2 regions of the Pseudonocardia sp. D17 genome follow, and region 1 is predicted to be linked to the other one. Evidence: riboswitches for the same ligand, from Rfam matches in the RefSeq annotation. Region 1 holds a riboswitch; the other holds the start of a gene.
The links. Region 1 has a riboswitch for cobalamin ahead of cobN (cobaltochelatase subunit CobN). Riboswitches for the same ligand answer to the same signal wherever they lie in the genome.

Region 1 (7,417 bases):
ACCTGTGGTTCCTCGTCCGCACCGTCGACCCGCCCGAGCCGCCCGTGCCGCGGCACGCGGAGGTGCTGCTCGCCCGCGGCCCGTTCACCGTCGACGGCGAGCGCGACCTGCTGGAACGGCATCGGATCGACGTCGTCGTCACCAAGGACAGCGGTGGGATCATGACGGCCGCGAAGCTGATCGCGGCGCGGGACGCCGGGATCCCCGTCGTCGTGCAGCGCCGCCCGCCGCTGCCGACGGGCCCGGGGGTGGAGCGGGCGGAGAGCGTCGAGGACGCCGTCACCTGGACCCAGAACCTCCTGCAGACCTGACACCCCCGCCCGGCCGCAACCCCACTGTCGTCCCGGCGCCCCGTGAGAACCGTGAGGTTGCGCGCCCCGGGTCGGCCGCAACCTCTCCGTCGTCCCGGCGCCCCCGGGGGACCGTGAGGTTGCGCCCGGTGGGTAGGGCGCAACCTCTCCGTCGCGGGAGCGCTGCCGGCGGACGCTGGGGTTGCGCGGGTCAGCGGCCGTAGTGGCGCGGGGTGAACACGGTCGTCCCGGCGCCGCGGTGCACGACCCGCGTCGCCGACGATCCGACGATCACCAGCGTCCGCATGTCGACGTCGGCGGGGTCGAGCGCCGCGAGCGTGGTCACGACGATCCGTTCGCCCGCCCCGCCGACGTCGCGCCCCAGCACGACGGGGGTGTCGGCGGCGCGGTGCTCCAGCAGGACGTCGCGGGCCGCGCCGAGCTGCCACGGGCGGGCCTTCGAGCGCGGGTTGTAGATCGCGATGACGAGGTCGGCGCGCGCCGCGGCGACCAGCCGCTCGGTGACGACCTCCCACGGCTTGAGCCGATCCGACAGCGAGATCAGCGCGTGGTCGTGCCCCAGGGGGGCCCCGACGGCGGCGGCGACGGCCTGCGCCGCCGACATCCCCGGCAGGACGCGGACGGGCACGTCGGAGTACTTCGGTCCGCTCGCGACCTCGAGCACCGCGGCGGCCATCGCGAACACCCCGGGATCCCCGGCGGACACGACGGCCACCCGCCGCCCCGCGGCGGCGAGGTCCAGGGCGAGGGCGGCCCGCTCCGCCTCGACGCGGTTGTCCGACGCGTGCCGGGTCTGCCGCGGGTTCGGCGCGACCCGGTCGAGGTAGGGGCCGTATCCGACGAGGTCGTCGGCCTCGGCGAGGGCGGCCGCGGTCTGCGGGGTGAGCCAGTCGCGCCCGGCGGGCCCGGTCCCGACGACGACGACCTCGCCGAACCCTGCGGGCTCCGCCGCGGGTCCGGCGGCCGCGACGACGGCGGGTTCGGTGGCCGCGACGACCTCTCCGGGCCGTCCCGGCGGCAGGCTCGACGCCACCCGGCCCGGGACCAGCGCGATCGAGAAGTACGGGACCTCGGCGGGGTCGACGTCGGCCAGGTCCGCGGTGCGCTGGCCGTCGGTCGTCGCGCGCTCGACGTAGAGTGCGTCGGCGAGTCGGCCCGCGTCGGCCAGGGCGCCGCGGACGTCGTCGAACGTCCGGCCGAGCTTCAGCACCGCGGCCGAGTCGGTGGCGGCGAGGCGGCGGGCCAGCTCGTCGCGGGGCAGAGTGCCGGGCAGGACGGTCAGCACCTCGTCGCGTTCCACGAGCGGCCGGCCCAGCGCCGCCGACGCCGCGCTCACCGACGTCACGCCCGGGACGACGACCGCGCGGAACCGCGGGGTGAGCCGCTTGTGCATGTGCATGTAGGAGCCGTAGAAGAGCGGATCGCCCTCGGCGAGCAGCACGACGTCGCGGCCCGCGTCCAGGTGGGCGGCCAGCCGGTCGGCCGCGGCGGCGTAGAACTCGTCGATGGCGCCCTGGTAGCCGCCCGGGTGGTCGGTGGTCTCCGTCGTCACGGGGTAGACCAGCGCCTCCTCGATCTGGTCGCCGCGCAGGTACGGCTCGGCGATGCGGCGCGCGATGGACCGGCCGTGTCGCGCCGCGTGGTAGGCGACGACCTCGGCGGCACCGATCAGCCGCGCGGCCTTCACCGTCACCAGCTCGGGATCGCCGGGTCCGACGCCCACCCCGTACAACGTGCCCGGCACACTCACTCCTGTTCGGTCGCGAGCGCGTTGAGCGCGGCCGCGGTGATCGCCGAGCCGCCGCGGCGCCCGTGCACCACGAGGTGCTCGACGTCGGTGCGCGCGGCCAGGGCCTGCTTCGACTCGGCCGCGCCGATGAAGCCGACGGGGATGCCGAGGACCGCCGCCGGCCGCGGCGCCCCGTCGTCGATCATGTCGAGCAGGTGGAACAACGCCGTCGGCGCGTTCCCGATCGCGACGACGGCGCCGTCGAGGTGCGGGCGCCACAGCTCCAGCGCCGCCGCGGACCGGGTGTTGCCCAGCTCGCGGGCGAGCTCGGGGACGCGCTCGTCGCGCAGGGTGCACAGCACGTCGTTGTCGCGGGGGAGCCGGGCCCGGGTGACCCCGGCCGCGACCATCATCGCGTCGCACAGGATCGGCGCGCCGGCGCGCAACGCGGCGCGAGCAGCGGCGACGACGCCCTGGGACGCCGCGATGTCGTCGACGAGATCGACCTGCCCGCACGCGTGGATCATGCGCACCGCGACCGGTGCGACGTCGGCCGGCAGCCGGGAGAGGTCGGCCTCGGCGCGGATCGTCGCGAACGACTGCCGGTAGATCTCGGCGCCGTCGCGGATGTAGGTGCTGGTCATGCGGTCCTTCCGGAGATGCCGTGGGCGTAGCTGCCGTCGGCCTGCGCGACGAGTTCGACGTGGGTCCCGTGCGGGGCGCCGCAGCGGCGCTCGCAGCCGACGACATGGGTTCGACCCGTGGCCGAGGCGGAGGCGATCAACGTCCGGGCGTCGCCGCGGACGTCGGCCAGCGACTTCGCACACCCCGGCGCGCCCGCGCACGCGCTGACCAGCGTGGCGGGGGAGCCGGCCTCGACGGCGAACCCGGCTGCGGCCAGGAGGTCGGCACCCTCGGCGGTGGGCAGCACGATCGTCCGCCACGGTGTGACCAGCACCTGCGGCGACAGCCGGGCGAGCAGCCTGAGGTCGTCGGCGGAGAGCTCGCCGAGCACCGGCGCGACGACCAGCGCCCGCGCACCGTCGTCGCGCAGCACCTCGCCGACCTCCGGCGAACGAGCGGCACCGTCGCGCAACTCAGTGGCGTCACTGTGCCGTTCGTTCGCGTCGGGAATCGGGCGAGCGGGAAGCGGGCGACCGGGAAGCGCGCGAGCGGGAAGCGCGCGGTCGGGAAGCCCGAGGGCGGCGGCGAGCCGGGCGGGGGCGTCGGGCACCTCGGCGGCGCGCCACTGCGCACTGCTGAGCGCGAGGAACGACTCCGCCGCGCTGACCAGTACGTCCACGGCGTCGGCGAGCGCGACGGCCCCGACCGGCGTGCCGGCGACGAGCAGCACCCCGGTCGTCGACGTCCGGGCCCGCCAGCACAGATCGGGGGACTCGGCGGCGACGTCACCACGGCCGTCGTCGAGAGCGAACAGGAACCGCCCGGACAGGCCGGCGAGTGCGGGGGCGGCACAGATCGCGGCGTCCAGCCGCGCCGCGAGGCCACGGACGTCGGCGAGCCCGCCCGCGATGCCCGACAGCGGCGAGGCCAGGACGTTGCGCACCCGCTCGTGCGTCCGCGACGGCACCAGACCCGCGCCGACCAGCACGGACAGGGCGTCGGGGTCGTCGCGCCGCAGGGCGCGCAGCTGCAGGTTCCCGCGCGAGGTCAGGTGCGCCGCGCCGTCGCCGTGGTGCGCCGCGCAGTCGGCGACGGCGCGCGCCGCGGCCGCGGTGAGCACCCCGCCCGGCAGCCGGATCCGGGCGAGCGCGCCGTCGGCCGCGTCGTGCGGGGCGAGGACGCCGGGACAGGCGTCGGCGCGCACGCGCGGCGGGGGGGCGGCGGACGGGGGCACGGCCGTCACTGTAAACACCGCATTGCGGGCGTGGCGGGAGCCGATCGTCACTCCCGGGCCGCCCGGCTTGACGCGCGAGTGCGACGTTGCGGACAGTGAGGCGGCACGAACGGACAACTTCATGGCGGGCGGGAGCGAGGAAGCCGGTGCGAGTCCGGCGCGGTCCCGCCACTGTCACCGGGGAGCGGACCCCACGCAGTCGGCCACGGGCGCGAGCCCGGAAGGCCGGGGCGAGCGCCGATCCGGGAGCCAGGACACTCACCTGCCCGCCGACACCCCCACCCGGGACGAGGATCCCGAGGAAGGCCACCGGCCATGCGCCCCCACTCCCGTCCCGGGATCCTGCTCCTCTCGACGTCGGACACCGACCTGCTCTCCGCCCGCGCCAGCGGGGCGCCCTACCGGCTCGCGAACCCCGCGCGCGTGCTGCTCGACGACCTGCCCGCGCTGCTCGACGGCGTCGCCGTCGTCGTCGTGCGGATCCTGGGCGGGCGCCGGTACTGGGAGGACGGCCTCGACGCGGTCCTGGCCTCGGGGCTGCCCGTCGTCGCGCTGGGCGGTGAGATGGCGCCCGACGCGGAGATGATGGAGCTGTCGACGGTGCCCGCGGGCGTCGCGGCGCAGGCCCACGCCTACCTCGCACAGGGTGGCACCGACAACCTGGCCGAGCTGGCCGCGTTCCTGTCCGACACCGTGCTGCTCACCGGCGAGGGCTTCGCGCCGCCGGCGGAGCTCCCGGCCTGGGGCGTGCTCGACCGGCCCGCCCCCGAGGGCGACGGCCCGACCGTCGCCGTCCTCTACTACCGCGCCCAGCAGCTCGCCGGGAACACCGGCTACGTCGAGGCCCTGTGCACCGCGATCGAGGACGCGGGCGGGCGGCCGCTGCCGGTCTACTGCGCGTCGCTGCGCCAGGCCCCGCCCGAGCTGCTGACGACGCTGCGCGCCGCCGACGCCATGGTCGTCACGGTCCTCGCCGCCGGCGGGACCAGACCCGCGTCCGCGCAGGCCGGTGGCGACGACGAGGCGTGGGACGTGGCCGAGCTCGCCGCGCTCGACGTCCCGATCCTGCAGGGCCTGTGCCTGACCGGTGACCGGGCGTCGTGGGCCGGGTCCGACGACGGGATGACCCCGCTCGACGTCGCCACCCAGGTCGCGGTCCCCGAGTTCGACGGCCGGCTGATCACGGTGCCGTTCTCGTTCAAGGAGGTCGACGCGGACGGCCTCTCGGTCTACGTGCCCGACCCGGAGCGCGCGGCGCGCGTCGCCGGGATCGCCGTGCGGCACGCCCGGCTGCGACGGATCCCCAACGCGGACAAGCGGATCGTCGTGATGCTGTCGGCGTACCCGACCAAGCACGCCCGCATCGGCAACGCCGTCGGCCTCGACACCCCGGCGTCGACGGTCGCGCTGCTGCGCGCCATGGCCGAGGCCGGCTACGACGTCGGTGACCTCCCCGGCGTGGCCGACGGCGACGGAGACGCCCTGATCCATGCGCTCATCGAGGCCGGCGGGCAGGACCCCGACTGGCTCACGGAGGAGCAGCTGGCCGGCAACCCGGTCCGCATCTCCGCGGACCGCTACCGCTCCTGGTTCGAGCGGCTGCCGGACGAGCTGACCGACGGCGTCGAGAAGCACTGGGGGCCTGCGCCGGGCGAGCACTACGTCGACCGGTCCGCCGACCCGGACGGCGAGATCGTCGTCGCCGCGTTGCGGTCGGGCAACGTCGTGCTGATGGTGCAGCCGCCGCGCGGGTTCGGGGAGAACCCGGTCGCGATCTACCACGATCCCGACCTGCCGCCCTCGCACCACTACCTGGGCGCCTACCGCTGGCTCGCCGCCCCGCGCGAGGAGGACGGCTTCGGTGCCGACGCGATCGTGCACGTCGGCAAGCACGGGAACCTGGAGTGGTTGCCGGGCAAGACGTTGGGCATGTCCGCGGCCTGCGGGACCGACGCCGCGCTGGGCGACCTGCCGCTGGTCTACCCGTTCCTTGTCAACGACCCGGGCGAGGGCACGCAGGCCAAGCGCCGCGCCCACGCCACGCTGGTCGACCACCTCATCCCGCCGATGGCGCGCGCCGAGAGCTACGGCGACATCGCCCGGCTCGAGCAGTTGCTCGACGAGCACGCCAACATCGCAGCGCTCGACCCGGCGAAGCTGCCCGCGATCCGCCAGCAGATCTGGACGCTCATGCAGGCCGCCAAGCTCGACCACGACCTCGGGCTGTCCGAGCGCCCTGAGGAAGACCACTTCGACGACATGCTCCTGCACGTCGACGGCTGGTTGTGCGAGATCAAGGACGTCCAGATCCGCGACGGCCTGCACGTCCTCGGCACGGCCCCGACGGGTGCACAGCGGGTCGACCTGGTGCTGGCCATGCTGCGCGCCCGGCAGATGTGGGGCGGCGAGCACACCGTCCCCGGGCTCCGCGAGGCGCTGGGCCTGGTCGAGGACGGCTCGGAGACCAAGGCGCGCACCGACGAGATCGAGGAGCTGGCCCACGCGCTGGTCGCCGACATGGAGGCGGCGGGCTGGGACCCGGCTGCGGTCACCGAGATCGCTCGGGCTCACGACGCCACGGCCGCTGAACCAGTGCTCCGCTTCGCCGCCACCGAGGTCGTGCCCCGGCTCGCCGGCACCGCCCACGAGATCGACCGCGTGCTGCACGCCCTGGCCGGCGGGTTCGTCCCGGCCGGGCCGTCGGGCTCGCCGCTGCGCGGCCTGGTCAACGTGCTCCCGACCGGTCGCAACTTCTACTCCGTCGACCCCAAGGCCGTCCCGTCGCGGCTGGCGTGGGAGACCGGGCAGGCGATGGCCGAGTCGCTCGTCGAGCGCTACCGCCGCGACCACGGCGACTGGCCGCGCTCGGTCGGGCTGTCGGTGTGGGGCACGTCGGCGATGCGCACCTCCGGCGACGACGTCGCCGAGGTGTTCGCCCTGCTCGGCGTGCGCCCGGTGTGGGACGAGATGTCGCGACGCGTCACGCACCTCGAACCGATCCCGCTCGACGAGCTCGGCCGCCCCCGCATCGACGTCACCGTCCGCATCTCCGGGTTCTTCCGCGACGCGTTCCCGCACGTCCTGGCCCTGCTCGACGACGCCGTCGCCCTCGTCGCGGGCCTCGACGAACCCGCCGAGCAGAACTTCGTCCGCGCCCACGTCGCCGCCGACACCGACCGGCACGGCGACGAGCGGCGCGCCCGTACCCGCGTCTTCGGCTCCAAGCCGGGCACGTACGGGGCGGGGCTGCTGCAGCTCGTCGAGTCCCGGGACTGGCGCGGCGACGCCGACCTCGCCGAGGTCTACACGACGTGGGGCGGCTACGCCTACGGCCGCGGCCTCGACGGCGTCCCCGCGCGCGAGGACATGGAGCACGCGTACCGGCGGATCGCGGTGGCGGCCAAGAACACCGACACCCGCGAGCACGACATCGCCGACTCCGACGACTACTACCAGTACCACGGCGGCATGGTCGCGACGGTCCGCGCGCTCACCGGCAGCGCGCCCGAGGCCTACGTC
Region 2 (7,417 bases), on a different contig from region 1:
CCTCGGTCGAGCAGCTCACCCGCCCGACGCTGGCCGACCGGCCGGTGCTGGTCGGGGGCGCGGGGCCGCGCGGCGTCGTCGCCGGGGCGAGCTACCAGGCACGGGTGTTCGGCGCGCGCTCGGCGATGCCGATGTCGCAGGCCCGCCGTGCCTGCCCGCACGCCACGGTGCTCCCGCCGCGGTTCCCGCTCTACAAGGCGGTGAGCGCCGTCGTCATGGAGGTGCTGGGCGAGGCCGCGCCCGTCCTGGAGCCCGTCTCGCTCGACGAGGCGTTCCTGGAGCCGCCGTCGCTGGCCGGGGCCACGGCCGCGGAGGTCACCGCCTTCGGCGCGGCACTGCGGGCAGAGGTGCGCGCGCGGTCGGGGCTGCCGGCATCGGTCGGAGCGGGGTCCGGGAAGCAGCTGGCCAAGATCGCCTCCGAGCTCGCCAAACCCGACGGGTTGCGCGTCGTCGCCCCCGACGACGAGCGCTCCGTGCTCGATCCGTTGCCGGTGCGCGCCCTGTGGGGCGTCGGCCCGGTCTCCGAGGCCGCGCTGCGCCGCCTCGGTGTGACGACGATCGGCCAGCTCGCCGCCATGGACGGCCGCGAGGTCGCCGGCGTGCTCGGCAGCGCGGTCGGCACCGAGCTGCACCGGCTCGCCCGCGGGATCGACGACCGGCCGGTCGCGCCGCGTGGTGCGGCGAAGCAGGTCAGCGCGGAGACGACGTTCGACACCGACCTGACGACGATGTCCGACGTGCACGCCGCCGTCGCGCGGATGGCGGAGGCCGCGCACCGGCGCCTGCTGGCCTCGGGCCGGGCGGCGCGGACGGTCACGGTCAAGGCGCGCACCGCCGACTTCGCGACGTCGAGCCGCTCGGAGACGACGGCCGTCGCGAGCACCGACCTGGGCACGCTCACCGCGGTGGCGCAGCGGCTGGCGCGCACGGCCGTCGGCGAGGGCGGGATCCGGCTGATCGGGGTGTCGCTCTCGGGCCTCGACGAGAGCCCGCCGCCCGCCCTGTTCGAGGCGGTGGCCTCGGCCGACGGCTGGACCGCGGTCGCGGCGGGCCCGGCCGATCCGGCAGCGGAACCCGTCCCGGGCGCGCCGGAGACGCCGCACCGCGCCCCCGCGCCGGAGGCGCCGTGGCGGGCGGGCGACGACGTCGCCCATCCCGCCCACGGGCACGGCTGGGTGCAGGGGGCCGGGCACGGGCGGGTGACCGTCCGGTTCGAGACCCGGGCCACGGGCCCGGGACCGGCCCGCACCCTGGCCGCCGACGACCCCGACCTGACCCGGGCCGATCCACTGGAGTCCTGGCGCCTGTGAGCGGCGATGGTCGCCATGGCGACCATCGCCGCTCACGACCCGCCGGCGGGCCGGGCCGTCGGCGGCCGGTCAGGGCGGCCGGTCAGGCGTGCGGCCGCGCCCCGTCACGCGTCCTTGTCGACGACCCCGGCGGAGTCGAACGTCGCGACGTCGTGCAGGGCGCGGACGGCGCTCTGCGCGACGGGGAGGGCGAGCAGCGCGCCGGTCCCTTCCCCCAGCCGCATGCCCATGTCCAGCAGCGGGACGAGCCCCAGGTGGTCGAGCGCGATGGTGTGCCCGGGCTCGACGGAACGGTGCCCGGCGAGGCAGTAGTCGACCGCCGCGGGCGCGAAGGCGGCCGCGACGAGGGCGGCGGCCCCGCCGGAGACGCCGTCGAGCAGCACGGGAACCCGCAGCGCGGCGGCGCCGAGGACGAGCCCCGCGAGCCCGGCGTGCTCGAGCCCGCCGAACGCGGCCAGGACGCCGAGCGGATCGGCCGGGTCGGGGCGGTGGCGCTCCAGCGCCGCGCGCACGACGCCGGTCTTGCGGGCCAGGGTGTCGTCGTCGACCCCGGTGCCGCGGCCCGTCGCGACAGCCGGGTCGGCGCCGGTGAAGGTACAGATCAGCGCCGCGGCGGCCGTCGTGTTCGCGATGCCCATGTCGCCGGTGAGCAGGCAGCGGTTCCCGGCCGCGACGAGGTCACGAGCGGTCTCGATACCCGCCTCCACCGCCGCGCGGGCCTGCTCGCGGGTCAGCGCCGGACCGGCGGTCATGTCGGCGGACCCGGCCGCGACCTTGCGCGGCACCAGCCCCGGGACCGGGTCGAGGTCGGCGGCGACCCCGACGTCGACGACGCACACCTCCGCACCGAGCTGGCGGGCGAACGCGTTCACCACGGCCCCGCCGGCGAGGAAGTTGCCGACCATCTGGGCCGTGACCTCCTGCGGCCACGGGCTCACACCCTGGGCGTGCACGCCGTGGTCGGCGGCGAAGACCGCGACGACGGCAGGCTCGGGCAGCGGCGGCGGGCACACGCCGGCGATCCCGGACAGCGTGACGGCCACGTCCTCGACCCGGCCGAGCGAGCCGCGCGGCTTGGTCATCCGGTCGAGGTGGTCGCGCGCCGCGGTCCGGGCCTGCGCTGACGCCGGCACGATCGCGTCGACGGTCTCGTTGATGAGGTCCATGGGTTCCTCCCCGGGCAGCCCGCGGCGGCCCCAGGTCTCGTGGTGCACCGCCCAGCCGAGCGGACGTCGTCGTGACCAGCCCGCGGTCTCCAGCTCGGGGGCGTCGGCGAACCCGTCGACGTGCCCGACGCACAGATAGGCGACCACCTCGACGTGCGCGGGCAGCCCGAGCAGCCCGGCCAGCTCGTGCTCGCCCGTGCCGTCGAAGAAGCTCACCCACCCCACACCCAGGCCCTCGGCGCGGGCGGCGAGCCACAGGTTCTGCACGGCCGAGACCGCCGAGTACGGGCCCATCCGGGGCTGGGCGTAGCGGCCGAGCGTGTGCCGGCCGCCGCGGGTGGGATCACACGTGACGACGACGTTGACCGGCGTCTCGAGGATCGCCTCGACCCGCAGCGACGCGAACGCCGCCGCCCGGGCCCTGGGCAGCGACGCGGCGTAGGCGTCGCGGTGGCGGTGGACGAGGTCGCGGACGCGCGCGCGGACCGCGCGGTCGCGCAGCACGACGAAGTCCCACGGCTGCGAGTGCCCCACGCTGGGCGCGGTGTGCGCCGAGGCCAGCACGCGGCGCAGGGTCGCGTCGTCGACGTCGCGGTCGGGCAGGAAGCCGGTGCGCACGTCGCGGCGGGCACGGGCGAGGCGGTGGAAGCCGTCGGGGTCGAGCGCCGACGGTCCGGGGCTCACGCGCCCCGGCCCAGCGGACGGCTGCGCGGCGGCACGAGTGCGGGGCCGCAGCGTTCGACGAGCACCCCCGGCAACCGGGCGGGCAGGGAGTCGACCAGTGCCGCGTCCGCGGCGCAGTCCCCGGTCACCAGGACGACCGTGCCCGTGGTCAGTCCCGCGGCCAGCGGCGCGAGGTCGGTACCGAGCCGTTCGACACGCCAGGCCTCGGCGTAGAACAGGACGGTCGGCTCAGCGGCGGCGGTCGTGAAGACGACGTCGGCGCCGTCGAGCCGGTCGATGAGCTCGGAGGCCGCGGCGGGCGGGGGCTCGTCGGGCGGGGCACCGGCCCCGGTCGGGCCGCACGTCAGCACGAGCAGCCGGGCAGGTGCCCCGTCGCCCTGCGTCGTGCGCGGGCACCGGAGCCGGCGCAGGGGTGTGTGCGGGTTCGTCCGGTCGCGCGCAGGGTCGGCCGGGCTTCGACCGTCGCCGGTCATGGTCGCCTCCTCGAGGGTCCTCGCCCTGGAAGTCGGGGTGTCGACGACGGCAGGAAGTCTCCTGGCTCCCGGATCGCCCGCGACGTCGCCCGGCCTTCCCACCCCGGCGTCGGGACAGTGGCCACGCGTGGGGACGCGCTCCCCGGTGACAGTGGCGGGACCGCGCCGGATTCGCACCGGACTTCCTCCACTGCCGTCGGTGACGACTGCACCACAGCGCGGCGACCAGGGTCAAGCGGCGGCGGCGTCCGCCACCCCGCGGCGTCGCCCGCGACGAGCGTCGTCACGGAGCCGTTGGGCGGGACCGGCCCCGCGGCGGTGCCGGTGAGCAGCGCGATCGCGGCGCGCAGCGTCTCGCCGTGGGACACGACGACGATCTCGGCGTGTCCGCCGGCGCGAGCCGACGCCAGTACCGCCGCCAGGGCGCCGGCGACCCGCTCGCGCAGTGCGCGGGTGCTCTCGCCGCCGGGCGGCGGGCGGTCGGGGTCGACGGCGCGCACCGCGCTCCCCTCCCAGGCGCCGTGGCACTGCTCGCGCAGGCCCGGCGTCGCCACGACCGGCAGGCCGTGCGGGGCGGCGACGACCGCTGCGGTGTCGAGGGCGCGGCGCTGGTCGCTGGACACGACGGCGCCGACGCGACGGCCGGCGAGCAGCGCGGACACGGCCCGGGCCTGCTCCCGCCCGCGCGGGGTCAGCGGGACGTGCGACGTGCAGCCCTGCAGCAGCCCCGCCACGTTCCAGGTGCTCTCGCCGTGCCGGACCAGGTGCAGGAGCGTGCCGACCACCGGCTCAGGAGCCGTCGGGCGAGAGCCCCGCGACCGGCCCGACGACGACGATCGCGGGCGGGCTGATCTCCTGCTCGCGGATGTCGGCGGCGACGTCGCGCAGCGTGGTGCGCAGCGACCGTTGGATGCGCGTCGTGCCGTCCTGGATCACGGCGACCGGGGTGTCGGCGGGCCTGCCGTGCGTGACGAGCGCGTCGGCGAACAGGGCGATCCGCTCGACGGCCATCATCAGCACGACGGTGCCGCGCATCCGGCCCAACGCCGCCCAGTCGGTGAGGCTGCGCGGGTCGTCCGGGGCGACGTGCCCGGACACCACGACGATCTCGTGCGCGACCCCGCGGTGGCTGACCGGCACCCCCGCGACGGCGGGCGCGGCGAACGCGCTGGTGATGCCGGGGACGACCGTGACGGGGACGCCCGCGGCCGTGCAGGCCTGGACCTCCTCGTAGCCGCGGCCGTAGACGAACGGGTCGCCGCCCTTGAGCCGCACCACGAACCGGCCCGCCTTCGCGTGCTCGACCAGCAGCTCGTTGATCTTCTGCTGGGCCATCGCGCGGCCGTACGGAATCTTGGAGGCGTCGACGACCTCGACGTGTGGAGCCAGGTCGTCGAGCAGGTCGCGCGGCCCGAGCCGGTCGGCGACGACGACGTCCGCGCGCGCCAGCAACCGGCGGCCGCGGACGGTGATCAGCTCGGGATCGCCGGGGCCGCCGCCGACGAGGGCGACGCCGGGCAGGACGGGCCCGGCCGCGTCGTCGACGACACCGGCCTGCAACGCCTCGACCAGCGCCGTGCGCACGGCCGCCGACCGCCGGTGCCGTCCGCCCGCCAGCACGCCGACGGTGAGGCCGTCGTGATCGCCGGTGGCGGGCGTGACGGCCGTACCGGCGCTGCCGTCGTCGGCGCGGACGCAGAAGACCCGCCGCCGCTGCGCCTCGGACCCCACGGCCCGGTTGACGGCCGGGTCGTCGGTGCAGGCGACGGCGTACCAGGCGCCGTCGAGGTCGCCGTCGGCGTAGCCGCGTTCGGTCCAGCTGATCTCACCGGCCGACACCATGCCCTCGACCGCCGGGGTGACCTGCGGGGACACCACCTCGATCGCCGCGCCCGAGGCGATCAGCCGCGGCAGCCTCCGCTGTGCGACCTGCCCGCCCCCGACCACCACGACCCGCCGCCCGGCGAGGTCGAGGCCGACCAGGTAGTGCTCCTCACCCACGCGAGACCCTCCGCCGTGCCGTCGATGGTGGCCACCGGGGAGCGCCGCGGCGACACGCGACGCGGGCGGCGTCCCGTCGTCGGGGTGCTCCGCCGCCGTTCGGTGGACGGCCGAGCATAACCGCCGGTGGGCCCACCTCCGGCCGCCTCCGCTCGGCGTCACACCGGGGACCCGGGTGCCCAGCCGGGGCCGCGGCGCGCGCCGGGCGGGGGGCGATCGGGCGCGGCGGCCGCCCTCGCCGATCGCACGAACGGCCCTGTGCCGCCGTCCAGTTGCGGGAAAGTGCCGTTCGTGCAACCACGAGGGTCAGTCCGCGGCGGGGCCGGGCAGGACCTCGGCGACGGCCGCGGTGCACCGCTGTCCCACGGTCTTGGCGACCCGCAGTGCCACCTCGTCGCCCGGTCCGGCCAGCTCGGCGGCGGCGAGCAGAGCCGCGGCCTCGGCGACGCTGCCCGCACCGGTCGCCTCCCGGGCGCGGTCGCCCGGGTGCGGCACCGCGACCGCGTCGAGCGCCGCCGCGGGAAAGGTCCGCAGCGTCGCGGGGGCGATCGCGGCGAGCAGGCCGGGCTCGTCGGCACGGCGGTCGATGCTCGCGTAGGCGACGACCCCACCGACCCCGGGGAGCACCCGCGCGAGCAGCTGCGCGACGGCCGCAGCCGTGACGCCACGGGACGCCCCGAGCCCCACGACCAGCATCAGCGTGCGGCAGCCGCGGCGACGAACGCGGCGACGGCGTCGGGGTCGCCGGCGGGGTGGGTGTGCAGGAACGAGGCCTGCACCCCGCCGGCGACGAACCCTTCCGGCTCGCCACCGCGCCAGGCCCAGGCGGGTGTCGCCCCGGCGCGCGGGGTGACCGCGCAGTGGTGGAACTCGTGCCCGGCGACCCGGGCCCCGGCCCGACGCCACGGCGTCGCCGACAGCGCGACCGCGGCCCGGTAACCCAGGGTCAGCCGCCCGGTCATCGACGCCGACCCGGCCAGCACCCCACACATCGGCGCCCCGTCCAGGTCCGCGCACAGATACAGCAACCCGCCGCACTCGGCCAGCACCGGCGCCCCCGACCCGGCCAGCGCCGCCACCGCCGCCCGCAACGACGCGTTCGCCGACAGCTCCCCGAGGTGTTCCTCCGGGAACCCACCCCCCAGCACCAGCCCGGCACAGCCGTCGGGAAGCTCCTCGTCGCGCAACGGGTCCACGACCACGACCTGCGCGCCGGCCGCGGTGAGCAGCTCGATGTGCTCGGCGTAGCCGAAGGTGAACGCCGCCCCGCCCGCGACGGCGACCACCGGCTCCCCGGCCACCGGCGCGGCCACGACCGGGTCCCACACCGGCCCCGGCGCGACGGGCCGGGCGAGTGCCGCGACCGCGTCCAGGTCCACGTGCGCGGCCACCAGGGCGGCCATCGCGTCCACCGCCGCGCGCGCGGCCGCGCCGTGCTCGGCCGCGGGCACCAGGCCCAGATGCCGCGACGGGACCACCAACCCGTCGTGGCGGGGCAACGCGCCGAGCACGGCCAGCCCCACCTCCTCGGCGGCCGCCCGCAGCACCGCCTCGTGCCGGGCGCTGCCCACCCGGTTGAGCACCACCCCGGCGATCTCGACCGGCCCACCCCCCGGATCGAAACACCGGAACCCGTGCAACACCGCGGCCAGGCTGCGCGACTGCCCCCTGGCGTCGACCACCAGCAGCACCGGCGCCCCGAGCAGCCGCGCGACGTGCGCGGTCGAGCCGTGCCCGTCACCGACCCGCCCGTCGAACAACCCCATCACCCCCTCCACCACCG

Region 2: linked by a shared signal. The riboswitch ahead of PSD17_RS03835 (hypothetical protein) and the one ahead of cobN (cobaltochelatase subunit CobN) in region 1 are both predicted to bind cobalamin.

The regions. Positions count from the first base shown of each region.
Region 1 covers NZ_BPRG01000080.1:113,812-121,228, forward strand. Annotated here, with positions in the region: gene PSD17_RS14935 (cobalt-precorrin-6A reductase) at 1-311, shown strand, start outside; gene PSD17_RS14940 (precorrin-2 C(20)-methyltransferase) at 502-2,055, opposite strand; gene PSD17_RS14945 (precorrin-8X methylmutase) at 2,058-2,684, opposite strand; gene PSD17_RS14950 (precorrin-3B synthase) at 2,681-3,898, opposite strand; cobalamin riboswitch at 4,012-4,178, shown strand; gene cobN (cobaltochelatase subunit CobN) at 4,214-7,417, shown strand, end outside.
Region 2 covers NZ_BPRG01000027.1:21,373-28,789, reverse strand. Annotated here, with positions in the region: gene PSD17_RS03845 (DNA polymerase IV) at 1-1,310, shown strand, start outside; gene cobT (nicotinate-nucleotide--dimethylbenzimidazole phosphoribosyltransferase) at 1,415-3,160, opposite strand; gene PSD17_RS03835 (hypothetical protein) at 3,157-3,633, opposite strand; cobalamin riboswitch at 3,668-3,843, opposite strand; partial or broken gene PSD17_RS35290 (histidine phosphatase family protein) at 3,954-4,418, opposite strand; gene cobA (uroporphyrinogen-III C-methyltransferase) at 4,423-5,634, opposite strand; gene PSD17_RS03825 (cobalamin biosynthesis protein) at 5,941-6,330, opposite strand; gene PSD17_RS03820 (cobyrinate a,c-diamide synthase) at 6,330-7,417, opposite strand, start outside.